2 regions of the Pigmentiphaga aceris genome follow, and region 2 is predicted to be linked to the other one. Evidence: predicted binding sites of a transcription regulator. Region 2 holds the regulator's gene; the other holds the start of a gene.
The links. The regulator FNR, encoded in region 2, switches genes on or off when oxygen is low (the NO sensors DNR and NnrR bind a similar motif). The targets are predictions, from matches to a motif close to TTGATNNNNATCAA.
Positions count from the first base shown of each region.

Region 1: adhP (alcohol dehydrogenase AdhP) is a predicted target of FNR. The motif match lies at 2,582-2,595, and genes of this name have one in related genera.

Region 1 is NZ_CP043046.1:3,313,013-3,319,292, forward strand. It holds gene aceB (malate synthase A) at 1-1,260, opposite strand, end outside; gene FXN63_RS14365 (LysR family transcriptional regulator) at 1,561-2,478, shown strand; gene adhP (alcohol dehydrogenase AdhP) at 2,715-3,743, shown strand; gene scpC (succinyl-CoA:acetate CoA-transferase ScpC) at 3,887-5,398, opposite strand; gene scpC (succinyl-CoA:acetate CoA-transferase ScpC) at 5,579-6,280, opposite strand, start outside.
Region 2 is NZ_CP043046.1:1,330,598-1,336,877, forward strand. It holds gene FXN63_RS05575 (TonB-dependent siderophore receptor) at 1-1,033, shown strand, start outside; gene FXN63_RS05580 (PepSY-associated TM helix domain-containing protein) at 1,037-2,272, shown strand; gene FXN63_RS05585 (ribbon-helix-helix domain-containing protein) at 2,257-2,625, opposite strand; gene FXN63_RS05590 (DJ-1/PfpI family protein) at 2,697-3,278, opposite strand; gene fnr (fumarate/nitrate reduction transcriptional regulator Fnr) at 3,460-4,212, opposite strand; gene hemN (oxygen-independent coproporphyrinogen III oxidase) at 4,306-5,739, shown strand; gene FXN63_RS05605 (sulfite exporter TauE/SafE family protein) at 5,739-6,280, shown strand, end outside.

The sequences.
Region 1 (6,280 bases), 2.0 Mb from region 2:
GATGTTCATGCGCAAGCCGTGCTCGGTGATCGGCGCTTCCGGCTTGAAGTCCAGCAGGTTGGCGGCGCTCACGTTCACGTCGGGGCGCTGCTTTTCGATCTGGTTGGGCTTGTCGCCCAGCACCTTCACGAATTCTTCCATCGCCACGCCCACCAGGCCCGGGTGTGCCACCCAGCCGCCGTCGTAGCCGTCGGTGGCGTCACGGGTCTTGTCGGAACGGATGCCGCCCATGGCGATCTCGTTCTTTTCCGGGTCATTCTTGATCGGGATCAGCGCGCTCATGCCGCCAATGGCCGGCGCGTTGCGGCGATGGCAGGTCTTCAACAGCAGCAAGGCGTAGGCGCGCATAAAGGGCGAGGTCATGGTGACCTTGGCGCGGTCGGCCAGGCAGAAGTCGCTGTCCAGCTTGAACTTCTTGATGCAGTTGAAGATGTAGTCCCAGCGGCCAGCGTTCAGGCCGGCGCTGTGATTGCGCAGTTCATACAGGATTTCGTCCATCTCGAAAGCAGCGAGGATGGTTTCGATCAAGACGGTGGCGCGGATGCTGCCTTGCGGAATGCCAAGTTCGTCTTGTGCGGCGACGAACACGTCGTTCCACAGGCGCGCTTCCAGATGGCTTTCCATCTTGGGCAGGTAGAAGTACGGGCCCGAACCGCGCGACAGCAGTTCCTTGCCGTTATGGAACAAGTGCAGCGCGAAGTCGAAGATGCCGCCCGACACACGCTGGCCGTCGACCGTGACGTGCTTTTCGTCCAGATGCCAGCCGCGCGGGCGAACTTGCAGCACGGCCACCTTGTCGTTCAGTTGATAGGTCTTGCCGTTCTGTTCCAGCTTGATGGTGCGGCGGATCGCGTCGCGCAGATTGATCTGGCCGCTGATCTGGTTTTCCCACAAGGGCGAATTGGAATCCTCGTAGTCCGTCATGTAGCTGTCGGCACCGGAATTCAGCGCGTTGATCACCATCTTGCGTTCAACCGGGCCGGTGATTTCCACGCGACGGCACAGCAGGTCTTGCGGCAGCGGCGTGATGGTCCAGTCGCCGTCACGAACGGCCTGGGTTTCCGGCAGGAAGTCCGGGCGCTCACCGGCGTCCAGACGCTTGGCGCGTGCGGCACGGGCTGCCAGCAGTTCCTGGCGACGCGATTCGAACTGGCGATGCAGCTTGGCCACCAGCGCCAGGGCGTCAGGCGTCAGGATCTCGGCGAATTCAGCAGAGACGGGGGCAGAAATGGCGACGCCAGCGGGCAGATCCAAGCTCATGGAGGTTCCTTGAAAGGGGAAAATCAGACGCCGCTTCATGCCCGGCGCAATGTCAGCAGTGTAGGCCGCAGCCGCGCGGCAATTAGCCATAAAATAGTCACTTCAGATTTTACTTTCAGTATGAAGCTGGCAACGTCTGTTGTTCTGCTTGGGGACAGCGTGCGCCTTTCACGTTTCGGCTGAATTTCGCGTCTTGGTTTATGGCTTGCTTCATGTCTTGATATCTCTGCTGTCTTTGAAATTTTCAGCCCGCCCGCCTCCAGGTCCGGCAGCTCTCAACATCTTTTCGACCGCCTCAATATGGACCGCTTCAAGCAACTCGAAACCTTCGTGAATGCAGCCACGCTGGGCAGCCTGTCGGCGGCGGCGCGCGCTGAAGGCGTGGTGCCCGCCCTTATCGGCCGACGGCTCGATGCGCTGGAAGCCCGGCTGGGTTTGAAGCTGCTGGTGCGCAGTACCCGTCGCCTGTCGCTCACAGCAGAAGGCGCGCGGTTTCTGGTCAGCAGCCGCGCCATCCTGGAATCCTTGGAAGACGCGGAAAGTGAAGTCGCCGTGCGTGGCGCGCAGGCCAGCGGCCGCTTGCGCATCACCGCACCGGCGGGCTTTGGCAGGCGTCACGTCGCACCGCTTTTGCCCGCCTTGATGGACGCCCACCCTGCGCTGTCCGTGTCGCTGGACCTGACTGATCGCGTGGTGGACTTGCGCAGCGAGGGCTACGACTGCGCGATTCGCCTGGGCGACCTGGAAGACTCCAGCCTGGTGGGCGTGCGCCTGGGCGAAAACCGGCGCGTGGTAGTGGGCGCACCAGCCTACCTGGCGCGGCGCGGCATACCCACGCAGCCATCGGAGCTGGCCCAACACAATTGCCTGTCCCTGGGCGGTGCCGGGCAGGCGCGCGGCTGGTTGTTCTCTGACGCTGGCAAAATCGTCGCGCATCGCATCGACGGTGATATGGGTTGCAGCGACGGCGCGGTGCTGCACGCCTGGGCGCTGGCCGGACGCGGCCTGGCATGGCGCTCGATGTGGGAGGTATCGGAAGACCTTGCCAACGGCAGGCTGGCCTCGGTGCTTGACGACTACGCCGCGCCCCCCAACGGCATCTACGCCGTGTTCCCACAACGCAAACACTTGCCGGCGCGTGTACATGCGTTGGTCGATCATCTGCGCGAAGCGTATCGCGATGCGGCTTATTGGACGCGGGCGCAGACGCTGCCTTGATGACAATCCACGACGCGATGCAGGTCTACCAGACCCGGGCTCGATCATGCGTCACCGTCCGTGCAGCCCCGGAGCAAGCGTGCAGGCCAAGGAGTCCTTTACCTTGATTTCAATCAACGATCCCCCGTCGATTCGCGCGCCTAATGAACCATTGGTAGCGAAAGTGCAGTACTGCCAGCCGCCGTCGCCTGCGTAATCCTGCGCGCCGCAAGCGGCGGGCAGCGACAGGAGATGACATGGCCAAGACGATGAAAGCCGCGGTGGTGCGTGAATTCGGCAAACCACTCTCTATCGATGAAATCCCCGTTCCCGAGCCCAAGGCAGGCCAGATTCAGGTCCGCATTGCGGCCAGCGGCGTCTGCCACACCGACCTGCATGCAGCCGAAGGCGACTGGCCGGTCAAGCCCAATCCTCCCTTCATCCCCGGCCACGAAGGCGTGGGCACCGTGTCTGCCGTGGGCGCAGGCGTTACCCACGTGAAGGAAGGCGACCGGGTTGGCATTCCGTGGCTGTACACAGCCTGCGGTTGCTGCACCCATTGTCTGGGCGGCTGGGAAACCCTATGCGAATCGCAGCAAAACACCGGCTATTCGGTCAACGGCGGCTTTGCCGACTACGTGATCGCCGATCCCAACTACGTGGGCCACCTGCCGAAGAATCTGGACTTCCTGGAAGTCGCGCCCATCCTGTGCGCTGGGGTCACGGTCTACAAAGGCTTGAAGGTCACCAACACCAAACCCGGTGACTGGGTGGTGATATCCGGCGTGGGTGGCCTTGGTCACATGGCCGTGCAATACGCCAAGGCCATGGGCCTGAACGTAGCGGCCGTGGACATTGCCGACGACAAGCTGGAACTGGCTACCCGCCTGGGCGCATCGCTGACCATCAACGCGCTGAAGGAAGACCCGATCGCGGTGTTGCAAAAGGAAATCGGCGGCGCGCACGGCGTGCTGGTCACCGCCGTGTCGCCCAAGGCCTTCGAGCAGTCCATGGGCATGCTGCGCCGAGGCGGCACGGTATCGCTCAATGGCTTGCCGCCGGGTTCCTTCCCCCTGCCGATCTTCGACATGGTATTGCGCGGCATCACGGTGCGCGGTTCCATCGTCGGCACCCGTCTGGACCTGCAGGAGTCGCTGGCGTTCGCTGCCGAGGGCAAGGTCAAGGCCACCGTCACGGCCGATCGACTGGAAAATATCAACGACATCTTCGCCCGCATGCATGCCGGCACCATCGAAGGCCGGATCGTGCTGGATATGCTGCAGTAAACCGCTGCCCGGGGCATGCGGGGTTCATCGTAGTCAGATCGCGGCCACCAACATGGCTGGTCGCGGTCCCCCCTGTATCAATGTCTCGCCTGCTACTTAACGCTGCCAAGCCCCGTCTGCGCCAAGCACGGAAACCCTTGTAATTACGCCACCCGCAGCGCCGAACCACCCTCACGCATCGACCCGGTTTCCCGCTGGCGTTGGTGCCACGAGAACGCCTCTTCCAGCACATGCGGCGTCTGACCACCGCGCAGGCAGGCGCGGTTGAAGTAATCACGCAGCGCATCGCGGTAGCTGGGGTGGACGCAATGCTCGATCACGGCACGGGCGCGCTCGCGCGGTGACAAACCACGCAGGTCCGCCAAGCCGACTTCGGTGACGAGCACATCGACATCGTGCTCGGTGTGGTCCACGTGGGACACCATCGGCACCACGCAAGACACATCCCCGCCCTTGGCGATCGACTTCGACACGAAGATCGACAAATGGGCGTTGCGCGCGAAGTCGCCCGAGCCGCCAATGCCGTTCATCATGTGGGTACCGCTGACGTGGGTGGAATTGACGTTGCCGTACAGGTCGAACTCCAGCGCGGTATTGATCGCGATGATGCCCAGGCGACGTACCAGTTCCGGGGCGTTGCTGATCTCTTGCGGACGCAGCACGATGCGTTCGCGGTAGTGCTCGATCTGCTCCATGAAACGATGCTGCACCGGTGCCGACACGGTGATGGCCGAGGCCGACGCGAACAGCAGCTTGCCGGCATCCAGCAGCTCGAAGGTGCTGTCCTGCAAGACCTCGGAATACAGGCTCAGCCCGTCGAAGGGCGCATCCAGAAAACCGTGCAGCACGGCATTGGCGATGGTGCCGACGCCCACCTGCAAGGGCAACAGCGAACGCTGCAGTCGGGTGTGATGCACCTCGTTGTACAGGAAGTCGTTGATGTGTCCGGCGATCTGATCGGTTTCAGGGTCCGACGGCAGCGCATGCGAGGGGCTGTCGGCCTGGTCAGTCATGACGATGGCCGCGATACGATCGGGGTCCACCGAGATCGCGCTGCCGCCGATGCGCTGTGACACCGAGCCCAGTTCCATCGGACCACGCTGCGGTCGAGAGCCGGGCATGTAGATGTCGTGCAGACCTTCAATAGCGGCCGGCACCGATGTGTTCAACTCGATCACGATCTGCCGCGCCAGTTGCGCGAACACCGGTGCGTTGCCCACTGACATGGTCGGCACGATGGCGCCTGTTTCCGTGATGGCCGCCGCCTCGATCACGGCGACGTCAATAGCCGGCAAATGGCCAGCGCGCAGCCTTTCGGCGGTCTGCGACAGATGCTGGTCAATGAAAGCCACGTCACCGTGATTAATCGCACGACGCAATGTAGGATCGGTCTGGAAGGGAAACCGGCGAGACAGCACGCCAGCCTCGGTCAACAGGCGATCCGTGTCATGGCCCAACGAGGCCCCGCTCATCAGTCCGATATGTAAAGGCATTTGGGCCGCCCGCTTGACCAAGGCGTGTGGCACGGCCTTGGCATCGCCCGCGCGCGCAAAGCCGCTCAGGCCAAGCGTCATGCCATTTTCGATCAGGGCGGCAGCATGGTCAGCGCTGGTAATGCGCTGGCGCGAGGCGGGGTGGCGGATACGGTCGTGCATGCGTTTCTCCTGCCGCGCCGGGGTAGATTCCGGGTATGAGCGCGCAGGATGCGTCGCCGTCTGCGCGGTCTCGGGCAGTATGCAAGGCGGGCCGGGACGCATTTATGACCTAGATCAGGACAACGCGTTTTTCCTGAGCACGATGTGCTCGTGTCAGCCCGACGGCCCAGGCCAAACCGATCACGCCACCAGCAAGGCCCGCGCGCCCTCAAGCATCGACCCCGTATCACGCTGGCGTTGATGCCACGAGAAGGCTTCCTCCAGCACATGCGGCGTTTGCCCACCACGCAGACAGGCACGGTTGAAATAGTCGCGCAGCGCGTCGCGGTAGCTGGAATGCACGCAGTTTTCGATCACTGCCCGTGCCCGTTCGCGCGGAGCCAGGCCACGCAGGTCGGCCAGGCCAACTTCCGTAACCAGCACATCGACATCGTGTTCGGTATGGTCCACGTGCGACACCATCGGCACCACGCTGGATATATCACCGCCCTTGGCAATCGACTTCGACACAAAAATCGCCAGGTGCGCGTTGCGGGCAAAATCACCCGAGCCACCGATGCCGTTCATCATCTGCGTGCCGCTGACATGCGTGGAATTCACGTTGCCGTACAAGTCGAATTCCAGCGCGGTATTGATCGCGACGATGCCCAAGCGGCGCACCAACTCCGGCGCATTGCTGATTTCTTGCGGGCGCAGCACGATACGTTCGCGGTAGTGTTCGATGCGGTCCAGAATGCGCTGGTGTACCGAGGCAGACACCGTAATCGACGAGGCCGACGCAAAGCCCAGCTTGCCCAGGTCCAGCAGCTCGATGGCACTGTCTTGCAAGACTTCGGAGTACATCGTCAGATTCTCGAACGGGGAATCGACAAAGCCATGCAA
Region 2 (6,280 bases):
AAAACGATTCCAGACCGGTCGGGTAACGCAGACGGTGCTGGCCGGCATGGACTACACACGCTCGACCTATGACAGCGACCGGCTGCGTGGCAACTTGCCTGCCATCGACATCTACAACCCGGTCTATCAAAACGGCACGGTCACGGCCTTGCCGTGGCAACAGCGCCGCAACAAGGAAGCGCGCCTGGGCTTTTATCTGCAGGACCAGATCAAGATCGACGACAAGCTCGTGATTCTGGTGGGCGGCCGCCGCGATCAGGTCCGTGCTGAAAATCGGGCGTTGCATGCACCGTCCACCGACAGCAATGAAAAGGATTCGGCATTCACCGGTCGTGCCGGCGTGGTGTACTTGGCCGACAACGGCTTTGCACCCTATGCAAGCTTCAGCCAGTCGTTCGAACCCACGTCTGGCCGTGACCGCAATGAAACCCGCTTCGATCCCAGCCGGGGTCAGCAGGTCGAAGTCGGTGTGCGCTACCAGCCAAAGGAATCCGACACCTTGCTGAGCGCCAGCGTGTTCGACCTGACGCGCAAGAACGTACTAAGCCCGGACGCGGTAGACCCGACCTTCCTGGTGCAGACCGGCAAGGTGCGCTCACGCGGCGCGGAATTCGAAGCACGTGCACGCGTGACACGCGAACTGGATGTCATCGCCGCCTATACCTACACCGATGCCAAAGTGCGTGCCAGCAACGTGCCGGGCGAAGTCGGTGAACGCTTCAACACGCCGCGCCACATGGCGTCGCTGTGGGCCGATGTGAACCTGTCGTCGGCCGGATTGCCGGGCTGGCGCACCGGCATGGGCATCCGCTACGTGGCCGCACGACCCGACCGCCCCGCCAGCGGCTCGTTCGGCGGCCCGGGTTACACCTTGCTCGATGCCCGACTGGAATACGAAAACGGTCCGTGGAGCTATGCACTGAACATCAGCAACCTGACCGACAAGACCTACATTCCGTCCATTTGCTACAACAACGTGTGCGACTACGGCGAGCCGCGACGCATCATCGGGACCGTCAGCTACCGCTGGTAAATCGTGCGCGCACGACTTGTCCTGCTGCACCGATGGCTGGGTCTGGCCACGCTGGCATTTTTGATTCTGGCATCTGCCACCGGGTCGATACTGGCGTGGCATGACGAACTCGATGCCTGGGTTGCGCCGGAACTGCTGCGCACACCCGCCACATCAGTAGCATTGGCACCGATGGTGCCGGCCGTGCTGCGCGACATCGTGGTTGCCGCGTATCCGCAGGGGCGGGTGCTGGCCATCCCGCTTGCGCGGCATCCCGGCAAGACCGTGGCCTTTCCGGTCTGGCTGACCGACCCCGGGTCAGCATCGCCGGTGTTGCTGGAAGTGTTCATCGACCCGGCGACCGGCCTGATACAAGGTGACCGTCGCTGGGGTGACCCCACCGATGGGCTGAAAAATCTGCTGCCTGTGATCCACCGGCTGCACACCTCGTTATTGGCCGGCTCGACCGGTGAATGGGTGCTGGGCGTGGTGGCCTTGCTCTGGACGCTGGACTGTTTCATTGGCGCATTTCTGACCTTCCCCGCGCGGGCAGCAAAACGGCGCGCGGGTGGCCCGGCCAAGTCGTGGTTGGCGCGATGGCGCGCTGCGTGGGCATTGCGCGTCAGCAGCCGTGGCTACAAGCTGGGCTTCGATCTGCACCGGGCGTCCGGCCTGTGGTTGTGGGTGTTGCTGCTGGGCATGGCCTGGAGCAGTGTCGCCTTCAACCTGCCAGCGGTATACCGACCGGTGATGGGGGTCTGGTTGGATCAGCAGCCCGACCTTCGCCGCGCGCTCAGGCAGTCTGCGTCTGGATCAAAGACGAGCATGGACTGGGAGCAAGCCCTGACGCAAGGGCGTCGTCACATGGCGACCATGACGGAGGAAAAGCAGCTTGGGATCGTTGGCGAACATTGGCTGGCTTTCGATCCGCGCGCCAATCTCTATCGTTACACCGTGCGCAGCACGCAGGACATCCGCGACAAGACGGGTAGCACCCACGTGTTCTTCGATGCCGCAGACGGAAAGCTGCGCGGTGTTCAGTTACCCACCGGTGGCGTGGCGGGCGACACCGCGACCCTGTGGCTGACCAGCCTGCACATGGCGGCGCTATGGGGATGGCCGTTGCAATTGGCGGTGTCGATACTGGGGATCGTGGTCGTTGTCTTGAGCGTGACCGGGTGGATCATCTGGCGTCGAAAACGGCAGGCGCGCACCACGCGTCCGGTGCACGCTGCCCCTCGTGCTCAAGCTGCGCGGTGAGCCTCGGCAGCTTGCATTGCCTCTGCCGGTTCAACCGCGCCTGTGGACGCGATGGCCCGTCGCCAGACCTCGCGCCCATCCATGCTGGCATCGGCTTTCAATGCCATGTACCGCAGGCAGCTGACCCGCAGGAACGACGTGAAATTGGTGGTCTCGCCGCGGAACGCGTAGACCTCTTCAAACAGCTTGGCGATCAGCTGGTTGGTGGTCATGCCGTTCTCATTGGCCAGCTCGGTGAGCGTCTGCCAGAACAGGTTTTCCAGCTTGATGCTGGTGACCGCCTTCATGATGCGGATCGAACGCGTGCGCGATTCGTAAAGAATCGGGTCGGTGTGCGAGTAGATGCTGCACATGGGAAGCCATCTCCTTGAGCGTCACACCCGCCGCCGGAACAGTCCGGCGGCGCGGCGGCGCACGCTGAGTTTTACAGCGTGATCTTGGTGCCCAGCAAGGCCAGGAATTGTCCGATCCATGCCGGGTGTGCCGGCCATGCGGGCGCGGTCACCAGGTTGCCGTCGGTGTAGGCACCGTCGATCGGCACGTCAACGAATTCACCGCCCGACAGACGCACTTCCGGCGCGCAAGCCGGGTAGGCCGAGCTTTTGCGACCCTTCAGCACGCCGGCTGCGGCCAGCAGTTGCGGGCCGTGGCAGACGGCTGCGATGGGCTTGTTGGCATCGGCAAAGTGTTTGACGATTTCCAGCACGCGCGGGTTCAGGCGAATGTACTCGGGGGCGCGGCCGCCCGGGATCAGCAGCGCGTCATACGAAGCCGGATCGACATCGGCGAAGCTGGCATTGAGCGTGAAGTTGTGGCCGCGCTTTTCGCTGTAGGTCTGGTCGCCTTCGAAGTCGTGGATGGCGGTGCGGATCTGATCGCCCTTGGCCTTTTCCGGGGCCACGACATCGCACTGGTGGCCTACGGCGGCGAGCGCCTGGAACGGGACCATCAGTTCGTAGTCTTCGACGTAATCGCCGGCCAGGAAAAGAATGCGTTTGGCTGCCATGTCCAATCTCCAGAATGCGCCCGCTTGAGGCGGACGTCAGGGTGGAGGCGCAAGAGCCTGCGCCTCGGGGGCGTGTCCCCCCGGCAGGAAGTATCCGCCCGCTGTGGGGGCGGGCGGGTAGCACCGGGGTGCTACATGCGCATGCAGACGGCTAGTGTTTTCCGCAATGCAAACCGCTGGCTCAAGCGTGCGTGCCGACCATCTGGCGCAACTTCTCTGGCTGCTCGATACGGATGTGGCGCTGGTTCACCGAGATCAGTCCTTCCTCGGCAAACTTCGAGAAGGTGCGGCTGACGGTCTCAAGCTTGAGGCCCAGATAGCTGCCGATTTCTTCGCGTGTCATGCGCAGCACCAGTTCGCTGCCCGAGAATCCGCGTGCCCGCATGCGGGTCACCAGGTTGAGCAGGAAAGCGGCCAGACGTTCCTCGGCGCGCATGCTGCCCAGCAGCAGCATCACGCCGTGGTCGCGCACGATTTCGCGGCTCATCAGGCGGTGGAAGTGCTGTTGCAGGGTGGTGCACTCGCGCGACAGCTCTTCAAGGCGGTCGTACGGAATCACGCAGACTTCGGAATCTTCCAGCGCCATCGCGTCGCAGGCGTGTTGTTCACCGCCCATGCCGTCGAGGCCGACGATTTCGCCGGAGATATGGAAACCCGTCACCTGATCACGGCCATCGGCCGTGTTGATGCGTGTTTTGAAGGTGCCGGAGCGAATGGCATAGATCGCGCCGAACTTGTCGCCGTTGCTGAACAGAGGTTTGCCGCGCGGCACGCGTTTGCGATTGGCGATCAGGCGATCGAGGACATCGAGTTCGTCCTCGCGCAAACGGACCGGCATGCAAAGCTCGCGCAGATTGCATTTGGAACAACTGACCTGGACTTCTTTCAAAGCGGGCGGGTCGTGACGCAGGGGTGACGTGGTGGCATCTGACATGTGTTCTCCTGACGCAAGTGTACGGTGTAACGACCTGCAAGCGGGTTGACCTGGATCAAATCACACCTGTAGCCAGTGGGGCAAAGTTGCTGCATGGAACCGATCAGCAATCCCGATCCCACCCGCCAGACGTCCGCGCATCGGGGCGCGGGATTCGTCCCCGACACCGCGCTGCTGGCGCGGCTTGACGCCCCTGGCCCTCGCTATACATCCTACCCCACGGCCGATCGCTTCACGGAAGCCCACGATCTGGACGCCCACCGCCACGCGCTCGCCGTGCGCGGCATCGGTGGTCTTGCCCGGCCGCTGTCGCTGTACGTGCATGTGCCGTTCTGTGAGTCGATCTGCTATTACTGCGCCTGCAACAAGGTTGTCACACGCGACAAGACCAAGGCACGCCGTTACCTGGCCGCCTTGTTCCGCGAGGCCGAACTGACGCGCCAGGCCATGTCGCACACCTCGCCAGTCACCCAGCTGCATCTGGGGGGCGGCACGCCGACTTTTCTGGACGACGATCAGCTTCAGTCGCTGGTCTACAAGCTTGAAAGCCTGCTCCCGTTCGCCGCAAATGCCGAACGTTCGATCGAGGTCGATCCGCGTACGGTCGATGCTGAACGCCTGCATGCGCTGCGCCGCATGGGCTTCAATCGCCTGAGTTTCGGCATTCAGGATTTCGACCGCGATGTGCAGGCAGCGGTGCACCGTGTGCAGTCCGAAGATGAGGTATTCAGCCTGATGGCAGCGGCGCGTGCCGAAGGCTTCGAGTCGATCAACGTAGACCTGATCTACGGTCTGCCCAAGCAGACCCCCGACTCGTTCGTTCGCACGCTGGACACGCTTGCCCGGCTGGCACCCGATCGTGTGGCGGTCTATGCCTACGCGCACCTGCCGGATCGCTTCAAGCCGCAGCGCCGCATTCATGATTACGATCTGCCCAGCGCCAGTGCACGGGTCGCCATGTTGCACAGCGCGATCACCCGTCTGGGCGATGCGGGTTGGGATTACATCGGCATGGACCACTTTGCACGCCCCGATGACGCGCTGGCGATTGCCAAGCGGCAGGGTCGCATGCACCGCAACTTCCAGGGTTACACCACGCAGCCGGACTGTGACCTGATTGCGCTGGGCGTGTCGGCCATCAGCCGCGTGGGCGCCACCTATGCGCAGAATGTGCGCACGCTGGACGAGTATTACGACGCCATCGAAGGCGGCCGCCTGCCGGTGTTCCGTGGCCATGCCATGAGCGCGGACGACCTGCTGCGCCACGCCGTCATCATGGCAATCATGTGCCAGGGCGTGCTGAATTTCGAGGTCATGGACATCTCGTATCTGATCGACTCGCGCCGGCATTTCGCCGAAGAGCTGGCGATGATGGATACCTTCGTGTCCCAGGGTCTGGTCGAAATCGATGAGGAAGGTTTGCGTGTCACGGAAGCCGGCTGGTTCCTGGTGCGCGCGATTGCGCGGGTGTTCGACCGCTATGCACAACGTGCCAGCGCACAGGTGCAATTTTCGCGGATCTTGTAATGCTTAACCTGTCGGTGGTGACGGCGACTGCCTTGCTCGGACTGGCCGGCGGTGTCCACTGTGTCGCCATGTGCGGCCCGGCTTCCGTGGCGATAGCGCGTACGCCTGCCGACGCTGCCTGGTTTCACCTGGGGCGTTTCCTCGGGTATGGGGTATTGGGCGGGCTGGCTTCGGCTGGTGCGGTGGGCATGGCGCATGTGGCCGGCGCGGCCGCGTGGCTGCATCCGATCTGGTTGCTTAGCCATGTGTTGCTGGCCATGCTGGGTGGCTGGATGTTGCTTACCGGTCGTCATCCACGCTGGGTACAGGAAGGCTTGCTGCGCGCGGCGCGCAGCGTGTTGAGGGCCAGCAGTGGGCCAGCGTACGCCGGCAGCGGTGTTACGCAGCGCGTGATGACGCCGGCTGCCGCCGGCGCTGGCATGGGGCAAACAGTGGAAGTGCGTGTCCCGGTGGCGGGCATTGGCCGAAACACCAGCCCGGGCAAGGCTCCCACACGCTCTACTTTCCTGATTGGCATTGCATGGGCGCTGTGGCCCTGTGG